DNA from 2 places in the Paenibacillus sp. ClWae2A genome. Region 1 is predicted to be linked to the other one. Evidence: predicted binding sites of a transcription regulator. Region 1 holds the regulator's gene; the other holds the start of a gene.
The links. The regulator CtsR, encoded in region 1, represses protease genes until heat stress. The targets are predictions, from matches to a motif close to ATGGTCAATAAAGGTCAAACA.

Region 1 (5,261 bases):
GCGAATGGGGTGTAGGACGACATGGAAATTCAGAAATTGACGGTAGATGATTTTGAACCGGCGATGACACTCTCCGAATATGCTTTTCAAGTGGTAATGAGTGATGAACAAAAAGAAAAGCGACGGAGCCAATTTTCGTCACAGGATATATGGGGTGTATATGAGGATGGGCAGCTAGGAGCCAAACTTCACATTATCCCTTTTCAAACCTATATTCATGGCAGATCGTTCGAGATGGGCGGTATTGCGGGTGTAGCCACCTGGCCAGAGTATAGACGCAAAGGCTGGGTAGCGGGTCTGCTGAAGCATGCGTTGGAAGAAATGAATCGTAACAAACAAAGTATATCGTTCTTGCATCCATTCTCTTTTGGTTTCTATCGGAAGTATGGATGGGAGACTTATGTTGAATTTAAACGTTATAAAGTACCCACAGCTCATTTGCCTATGAAAAAAGCGACACCTGGAACAATTCGGCGTGGGGATCCGGGCCTCAGCATATTAAAAGAAGTATACAGTGCTTATGCTGAGCGTTATAACGGAACTCTGGTTCGGGATGATGCAAGGTGGGAAAATTCAGTTCTTGTTAATGGGACCAGCCAGAAGGCTGTATATTACAATGAAGCTGATGCAGCACAAGGTTATCTTTTATATGAGGTTAAGGAAAATAAGTTTACCATTAAAGAGATCATCTATCTGAATGAAGAGGCTAGGCAAGGACTGTGGACCTTCATTGCCAACCATGATTCCATGATCCAGGAAGTTACGTTGCAGGCGCCTGCCAGTGATACACTTGCCTTCCAATTGGATAACCCACGGATTCAGCAGGAGATCGTACCTTATTTTATGGCGCGTATCGTTAGTGTAGAGCAGTTTATATCCCAGTATCCATTTGCGAGCCAGGACTCACCGGTGCAGATTGTTCTACAGGTAGAGGATACTTACGCCCCGTGGAATGAAGGAGTATGGCAATTAAACGTAGCGATGAATGGAACAGCGTCCATATGGAAAACTTCGGAGCCAATTACTGATGATCAGACCATTAAGGTGGATATTCAATCCCTTACCGCGGTGCTGATGGGATATCGCAGACCAACGGAAATGGCACGAATCGGAAGAATTCATGGACCGAACACAGCAATCAAGGCTTTGGAACAAGCGATTCCTGAACGGGAAACCTATTTACTCGATTTCTTTTGATGACTATTCCCACTGCTCCATTTAACTTGATTAGCTTATATAGAAATACGGCGTGATTGAAAGACAAATGGACTTCTCCAGCAATTTTGGAGAGGTTTTTTTGTGTCTGGGGAATATTTCGTGTAAAATCGTAAAAAATGAATAGTGACCCCACTTGGCAAACCCACAAAATATGCTATAATGTATATAAAGTCAAAGAAAGTCAAAGTCAACTAAAGGTTTAATACTTAAGTAGCTTTCTTTCTACAATCTGATGTTTGATCGCCAATATACGGGATTCATTTCATCAGAGGATCAAGGGAATATTAAAGGACCTTCGTGCTTCCTTCGCTCTCCTGTTGACACCTGTGGAAGCAAGATTCGCTGTTTCCCTGATTGGTTAAATGGGTAGAGAAGGTGTACTCTGTGGGGGCGTGTGGGTCCTTATTGACTTAACGTTTCAGACAGTGGAGGATGATTGGATGCGTAATATCTCTGATATTATCGAACGATATCTGAAGAGTATTTTGCATGAAAGTCCCGAAGGAATGGTTGAAATTCAGCGTAATGATCTGGCAGATCAATTCTCATGTGTACCTTCCCAGATCAATTATGTCATCAGCACACGTTTTACACTCGAGAAGGGATACCTGGTAGAGAGTAAACGTGGCGGCGGTGGTTATGTTCGCATACAGCGCATTGAATTACCGGCCCAATCAGCTCTGCATAATCATTTGCACCATAGTATTGGTGAAGAGATCGGGCAGACAGCTGCCGAAGGTCTGATCTATCAGCTGGAAGAAGCACGCTTCTTGAGCAAGCGTGAAGCCGGGTTGATGCGATCTGCTGTATCTAGAGAGGTTATATTAGTCAAACTTCCTTACCGGGATCAAATTCGTGCCAGAATGTTGAAGGCGATGTTAATATCTTTGCTCGGTAAATGAAAACTATCGGGGTCAAAGGAGGTACATCAATATGCTGTGCCAAGAATGCAATAAACGTCCGGCAACACTTCATTTTACGAAGATCGTTAATGGAGAGAAGACGGAATTCCATATTTGTGAGTCATGTGCCCGTGAAAAAGGGGAAATGATCCCTGGAACAGCAGGTGGGTTTTCCATTCACAACTTGTTGTCCGGCTTGCTTGATTTTGATCCAGCCAGCAAAAGTGGATCGGCAGGAACACCACCTGCAAAAGCTCTTCAATGTGAAGAATGTGGTATGACGTACGCACAATTTAGTAAGGTAGGACGCTTCGGCTGTAGTTCATGTTATAAATATTTTGACAGTCGTCTGGATCCTTTGTTCAAGCGGGTTCATGGTAATACGTCCCATGTAGGCAAAGTGCCTGCACGAGCTGGTGGTCGCATCAAGGTGAAACGGCAAATTGCTGATCTGAAGCGTGAGCTCCAGGAGAGCATCGCACAAGAGGAATTTGAAGAGGCGGCTCAGATCCGTGACCAGATTAGAGGACTTGAAAAAGGAATAGCTCAGGAGTAAAGTTTGTCATGAGTAGGAGGGATGCGTAATGCCTAATCTGCGCTTTACAGAGAAGGCGCTCAGCGACTGGATGCGCAGTGATGCGGCTGATTCTGAAATCGTCATTAGCAGCCGTGTCCGGATTGCACGCAACCTTCAGCATGTTCCGTTTCCGATGCTGGCTTCCAATGAGCAATCGGAAGAGGTGCTGAATAAGCTGAGCGAAGTACTTCAATACGATGACGTTCATGCCTTTGGGGATTTTCATACGTTGGATCTGATCGATATTGACGAACTCGACAAACGGGTGCTGGTGGAGAAACATCTCATCAGTCCAAGTCTTGCGAATGAATCCAGGAATGGTGCGGTTATTCTCAGTGAGGATGAGTCTGTCAGTATTATGATTAATGAAGAGGATCATCTTCGTATCCAGTGCCTCTATCCGGGGTTCCAGGTGAAAGAAGCCTGGGAGAAAGCTTCCGCAATAGATGATGCTTTTGAAGCGCACGTGGATTATGCTTTTGATGATCGCAGAGGATATTTAACCAGCTGTCCTACCAATGTAGGTACAGGTGTCAGAGCATCGGTTATGATGCACTTGCCTGCCCTGGTGATGACACAGCAGATTGGCCGTATTTTAACCGCAGTTTCCCAAGTGGGATTAACTGTAAGGGGGATATACGGTGAGGGCAGTGAGGCGATGGGTAACCTGTTCCAGATTTCGAACCAGATTACACTGGGACAGACCGAACAGGAAGTCATCGAGAACCTGCATGGTGTTGTGTTACAGATGATTGGTCATGAACGTACAGCCAGAGAACGGTTAATTACGGACTCCAGACTTCGGATTACGGATCGTGTCATGCGTTCTTACGGCATATTGTCTCATGCAGCTATTGTTGATTCCAAGGAAGCTGCACAGCGCTTATCGGATGTACGCCTTGGCGTGGATCTCGGCTTGTTGGATGGACTGTCCATCACGGTAATGAATGAGTTGAATGTGATGACACAGCCGGGATTTTTGCAGAAAACATTCGGGGAAGATATGCGCACAGATGAGCGTGACATCTACCGTGCTCAGTTGATTCGTGATACGATCAATGCAGCGAAGCAGTCCTAGCTTAGCCTGATATTGTATTGAATTATGGTTTCATGCCGCATTGCGGCTTTTATATAATAAGGCATGTACAAATGCCGAATGACTTTATTCGCAGCACGGCTGCAAACAAAAATGATATGAAGAATACGACGGTTATTTCATTACATGACCTCGTTTTATCCAAAACCATGGAGGTGCAGGAGATATGATGTTTGGAAGATTTACGGAACGGGCCCAAAAGGTGCTCGCACTCGCGCAGGAAGAAGCTGTCCGTCTCGGTCATAATAACATCGGTACTGAGCATATTTTGCTCGGCCTCATTCGTGAAGGCGAAGGCATCGCAGCCAAAGCACTGATCGGCCTGGGACTCGGATTGGAAAAAATTCAGGATGAAGTAGAAACGCTGATTGGCCGCGGCCAAGAGCAACCTACCAACATTGCATATACGCCACGTGCGAAAAAAGTAATTGAACTGTCTATGGATGAAGCTCGTAAATTGGGCCACACCTATGTAGGCACAGAGCATATCCTGCTCGGATTGATTCGTGAAGGCGAGGGTGTTGCAGCACGTGTGCTCAATAACCTGGGTATTAGCCTGAACAAAGCACGTCAACAAGTGCTGCAATTGCTTGGCAGCAGTGAAGCTGTATCCAGTCATAATGGAACACCTGCCAATGTCAGCACACCAACGCTGGACAGTCTGGCACGTGACCTCACGGCTTATGCGAGAGAGAATAACCTTGACCCCGTCATTGGACGTAGTAAAGAAATTGAACGTGTCATCCAGGTGCTCAGCCGTCGTACCAAGAACAACCCGGTATTGATCGGTGAGCCAGGTGTAGGTAAAACAGCGATTGCTGAAGGCCTTGCACAAAAAATCATTGCAAATGAGATTCCTGAAACATTGCGCGACAAACGTGTAATGACCCTGGATATGGGTTCAGTAGTCGCTGGAACCAAATATCGTGGTGAGTTCGAAGATCGTCTGAAAAAAATCATGGATGAGATTCGCCAAGCAGGTAACATTGTCCTGTTTATCGATGAATTGCATACCTTGATTGGCGCAGGCGGAGCTGAAGGTGCCATCGATGCTTCTAACATTTTGAAACCGGCTCTGGCCCGTGGAGAATTGCAATGTATCGGTGCGACAACACTGGATGAATATCGTAAATACATCGAGAAGGATGCAGCGCTTGAGCGTCGTTTCCAACCGATTACTGTAGATCAGCCTTCTCCGGAAGAAGCGATTCAAATCTTGCACGGCTTGCGTGACCGTTATGAGGCGCATCACCGCGTGAAAATTACGGACGAAGCGATTGTGCAGGCGGTTAAACTGTCTGACCGTTACATTACAGACCGTTTCCTGCCAGACAAAGCGATTGACCTGATTGATGAGGCGGGTTCCAAAGTAAGATTGAACTCTTACACGATCCCACCAAACCTGAAACAACTGGAAAGCCGTCTGGAAGATATCCGTAAGGAAAAAGACGCAGCAGTTCAAAGTCAG
Region 2 (5,261 bases), on a different contig from region 1:
AACCGTTAAGGATCTAGGGGACTTACTTAGGTCATTGGATGCGCTGTGCAAAAGATGAAATAGGGCAAGATAATGTCCGTCAAAGTACCCTGAGTTTTTTCTTCTAGTGTCCTGCACGGGTTAATGGTATAATGTTGTATAAATATAATTGTGTATTTAATGTCCAGATTTCATAATAGGGGGTAAGTTTCCATGACAAAGCACCCGGTAGTTGTCCGTTTGAAAACGGGTCTCCATGCCAGACCTGCGGCACTGTTCGTTCAAGAAGCGAATAAGTACTCGTCTGAAGTGTTCGTCGAGAAGGACGACAAAAAAGTTAATGCAAAAAGTATCATGGGGATCATGAGCCTTGCAATTAGCACAGGTACGGAAATCCAGATTAGTGCAGAAGGCGCGGATGCCGAACAGGCTGTAAACGCTTTAGTTAGTCTGGTAAGCAAGGAAGAGCTCGAAAACCAATAAGATATGATCAATCCAATGAAGAAGTCCCGAAAGGGGCTTTTTTGCGTTATTGACGTATTTGCTATCGTCAAGTGCAACATTATGGAATTTGTCCCGTCTGTTAAGGTATCAAATCGATTAAAGTTTGAGATGTTAACACATAAGGAGGCTATCGTGATGGGTAAACAATGGATGAAACCGTTTGGTGCGGTGCTGGTGGCAAGTACGTTGCTTGTTGGAGGAACAGCATGGGTTGCACCAGGTAACTATGCTTACGCTGCAGAGGTTCAGGGAGTACAACAGAATGTGATTAATGTTGTGGGTAAAGGTGAGATTCAGGTGAAGCCTGATATCGCTTATCTGTCCATTGGTGTGAACAGTACTGCAGAGACAGCTGCATCTGCTCAAAAAGCGAATGCTGCGAAAGTTCAAAAGGTATCCAACTTGCTGAAAAATACTTGGAAGATCAGTGCAGACGACATTCAAACGAGTCAGTTCTCTGTACAACCCAACTATACGTATAGCGAAAAAGACGGACAACAGATTAAAGGATATACAGCGCATCATACGCTGACTGTCACATATCGTGAGATGGATAAGATCGGCGAGTTGCTCGATGCTGCTTCGGGGGCAGGTGCCAACAACATTGAAAACGTGCGCTTTACTGTAGAAAATCCGGAAAGTTATGAGTCCCAAGTGATTGAGAAAGCTGTTGCCAATGCAGATGTGAAAGCAGGCGCCATTGCAAAAGCAGTTAAACGTCAACTGGGTGCTGTTCTTTCCGTGAGCCAGGGTGATGCCAATGTGCCTGTATTCTATGCAAGTGAGGCGCTGATGTCCAAAGCACAAGATACAGCAGGTGGCACTGAGATTGAAACAGGCCAAGTTAAAGTTAGCACAATCCTGAATATCACGTATGAAATGAAATAAACAAGATAGAACTAAAGATTGTAAACTCAAGAACCTTTTTAAGTGTCATTTGAAGGGTACAACGAAATAATGACAAAGACTTTGTCCTGTGGACAGAGTCTTTTTTTGTTGGAAAAGCAAACTTTGATGAAGTTATATAGAAGGGTACCTTTTTGAAGCAACATGAAATGCTGGTTATTGGTATCTTTTTTGTATAGTTGTTCGTGACAAAAAGGTCATATCCCGTTATATTTTCCGCTTGATATTCATCAACATTGTAACTCGAGCTGTAAACCTTTCCGAAATCGGGTTAATTATAATAGAGAGGTGAGCGTATGAGATATGCGATCAGGTCAGGATTACATACGCAATGATCCCTAATTGTGAATTCAGAGAGGAGTTTTATATATGACATCATGGAAAAAGTGGACAAGTGCTTTGCTCGCAGCAGGAATTATTGTAGGTAGCGGTTCGGTATGGCAGGATAGTTCGGTACAAGCGGCTTCCGTATCCTCCAAAGTTACAACCCCGGCTGAGGTGACCCTGAAATCAGGTGGGAAAACACTAACTCAAAAAGGACTTCTTCAAGGTGGCTCAACTTGGGTATCTCTTACGGCAGTTAAAGATGTGGCAGGTGGAACCCTGAAATATGATGCGAAAACCAAGTCATATACGGTAACAGCAGCCAACAATGCGATGACCATTAGCCTGATGGATGGACAACCAAACGTTTACATTAACGGTTATTACCCTCAAGTGGATGCAAAGCTGATCAACGGCAGATTATATATCCCATTCTCGGCAATGAGAGATTATCTGGGTGTACAGGGGAATTGGGATGCCAAAACCAAAACGTTGACACTCAGCAAGGTGAAACAAAATAGCGTAAAAATTAAAGCGGCAACAGCTAATGTCACTGTGAAAAATGCTGAAGTAGATGTTCAATATCCACAGGTGAGTGGACTTGCCAGCAAAGAAGCTGAAGCGGCGATCAACAAAGTGCTGAAAGACGAAGTGGATGCTTATGTAGCTGACTTCAAGAAACAGACATCTGAATTCGGCGGTGCAACAGCCAACCGTCCATATGCATTTGAGAGCTCTTATGTAGTGACGTACAACGAAAAAGGCGTGCTGGGACTCATTACACAACGATATGAGGATTATGCCGGCGCTCATGGTATGACATACCGTACGGGCCACACCTTTGCACTGGACACAGGTAAGGAACTTACGTTAGATGATGTGCTGCAAAATAACAAAACCATGCGTGAGACGTTGGGTAAAAAAGTGGGCGAGCAACTGAAAGCCCGCGGTGGATACCTCGATGGTTATAAAGGGTTAAATAAAGATCAGGATTTCTATGTGACACCAACGGGTGTGGTCGTGTTCTTCCAGCTATATGAGTATACAGCGTACGCAGAGGGATTCCCTGAAATGCCATTTACGTATAAAGAGATTCTCCCTAAAGGTACAGAACCTTTCAGTGATGTAACGGGAACCAAATAACGAATCATTATTATGCACTCTTCGGTTATCTTTCTTATAAAATGAAAAAAAAGAAGCCCTCATCATGATCATGATGAGGGCTTCTTCTCGTATAGACAACACAATTATATGTTGCTGATTACGTTAGGTGTTGATTATGTTAACGCATAGACCGTGGTCTACGTCACACTTAGATGCCTTGGGAACCTACGTTTTCAATAACTTTATCAATGATACCGTAATCGGCAGCTTCAGCAGCACTCATGAAGTAGTCACGATCTGTATCTTTCTCAATCCGCTCCAGCGGTTGACCTGAACGCTCAGAGATGATGCGGTTCAACGTATCACGCATTTTCAGGATGCGGCGAGCACGAATTTCGATGTCGGAAGCTTGACCTTGAGCACCACCAAGTGGTTGGTGAATCATGATCTCACTGTTAGGCAACGCAAAACGTTTACCTTTTGCACCGGCATTCAACAAGAATGCACCCATGGAAGCGGCCATACCTACACAGATGGTAGATACATCCGGTTTGATGAATTGCATTGTATCGTAAATTGCCATACCGGCTGTAATTGATCCGCCTGGGCTGTTGATGTATAAGTGAATGTCTTTCTCCGGATCTTCCGCAGCCAGGAACAACATCTGTGCCATAATGGCATTAGCCACTACGTCATTAACATCGCTACCAAGGAAAATAATACGATCCTTCAGCAATCTGGAGTAGATATCATAGGCGCGCTCACCCCGGTTGCTCTGTTCAACGACCATTGGAATAAAACTCACGTGAAAAACCTCCTTGGAATGTAAATGTTATTGGTCTTTATAATTAAACTGTTACCGTATTACCCACATAATAAACAATTCCAAACAAAAAGTCAAAGAAAGTCAAACTAACTTGCAAAAAAAAGAAACCTTTCCGGTTTCATTGGTTAAATGGGTTATGAGTTGTTAAATAAAATGGCGCGCCCGCCAAGAATCGAACTTGGATCTCAGGCTTCGGAGGCCTACGTCATATCCATTGGACCACGGGCGCACATTATGTGACAGCAATAATGATTATAGCTCATGAAATATTTAATTGCAAGCAGTTCGTTGTGGTATTGGTTTGGATTAACCTAAAAATGATCATGATGAAGAAGAGTGGATAAAGAGTGCATTTAAGTAAATGCTATTAGAGGTTTTGGACATGCCGTATGAAATGTGATTCTGAGCGATATGTAGATGGAATTCATTTGTTTCTTCTATATATAGTATGCGTGAGCTAGTCCTTGATCATGGAAGTCTAGGATTGTGAAAATAGGCGCGTACAAACGCTGAATGCGTGTCGAAATAACACGTTGAAACACTTGCATGTCACGTCAGTTTTAGGTAGAATAGACGTGGGACTTAAAAAGTTAACCCGGGACGTTTTAGGGCCACGAAAGAGAGCTTAGAACGAGAACTTGCGGGAGTGGAAAGCATGCGAACGATTTTAGAAGTACAAAAGCAGCTTCTGCCTGATCTCATGGATATCTTGAAAAAGAGGTATACGATTCTGCAACAGATCATGTTATCGGATGTGATCGGACGGAGGACGTTAGCTAATTCCATGCAGATGACCGAGCGGGTTCTGAGGGCTGAGACCGATCTGTTAAAGGCTCAGGGACTTATTGAAATTGACAGTGCAGGAATGAAGATCAGCGAGGCAGGGTATGATTTGCTGCAGCAGTTAGAGCCCGTAGCCAAAGAGTTGTTCGGATTATCCGAGCTGGAAGAGCGCATCAAGCAAGCCTACGGTCTGCAAAAGGTAGTTGTGGTTCCTGGTGATTCGGACGTTTCTCCATTTGCCAAAAGGGAACTGGGCAGAGCCGGAGCGAAGGCTCTCGGCAATATCATGAGTGACAACGACGTTGTCGCCGTTACTGGCGGATCAACAACGGCCGAAGTCGCAGAGCAACTGACTCCGCCAACATCGCTCAAAGGTGTCTGGTTCGTACCAGCACGGGGTGGACTTGGAGAAAGCCTTGAAATTCAAGCAAATACGATTGCATCCACAATGGCAAAACGGGTAGGAGCTCAGTACAAACTCCTACATGTACCGGATTTGCTTAGTGATCATGCCTATGAATCATTAATTCAGGACCCCAGTGTTCAGGAGATTCTGCAGCTGATTCGGAAATCGCGGATTGTTATTCATGGAATTGGTGATGCCGTGGAGATGGCGACAAGACGGAAACTTGCGACGGAGATTATAGATGAACTTCAGGAGCAAGGAGCCGTATCTGAATCTTTCGGTTATTACTTTAACGATCAGGGTAAGGTGGTACATACCATGCTTACACTGGGTATGCGACTTCAGGATATTGAACGAACCGATGTTGTGATCGGAATTGCAGGTGGCAAAAGCAAAGCTGCTGCCATACATTCCGTGTTGCGATTTGGT

Region 2: a site for CtsR is predicted at 3,711-3,731, ahead of clpP (ATP-dependent Clp endopeptidase proteolytic subunit ClpP). Genes of this name have one in related genera too.

Annotation. Positions count from the first base shown of each region.
Region 1 is NZ_JAULSQ010000022.1:57,962-63,222, reverse strand. Features, by position in the region: gene QVE09_RS30595 (GNAT family N-acetyltransferase) at 22-1,197, shown strand; gene QVE09_RS30590 (CtsR family transcriptional regulator) at 1,659-2,120, shown strand; gene mcsA (protein-arginine kinase activator protein McsA) at 2,152-2,676, shown strand; gene mcsB (protein-arginine kinase McsB) at 2,705-3,775, shown strand; gene QVE09_RS30575 (ATP-dependent Clp protease ATP-binding subunit) at 3,960-5,261, shown strand, end outside.
Region 2 is NZ_JAULSQ010000012.1:144,603-149,863, reverse strand. Features, by position in the region: gene QVE09_RS25670 (HPr family phosphocarrier protein) at 193-462, shown strand; gene QVE09_RS25665 (SIMPL domain-containing protein) at 619-1,371, shown strand; gene QVE09_RS25660 (stalk domain-containing protein) at 1,759-2,856, shown strand; gene clpP (ATP-dependent Clp endopeptidase proteolytic subunit ClpP) at 3,026-3,622, opposite strand; tRNA gene QVE09_RS25650 (tRNA-Arg) at 3,798-3,872, opposite strand; gene QVE09_RS25645 (sugar-binding transcriptional regulator) at 4,299-5,261, shown strand, end outside.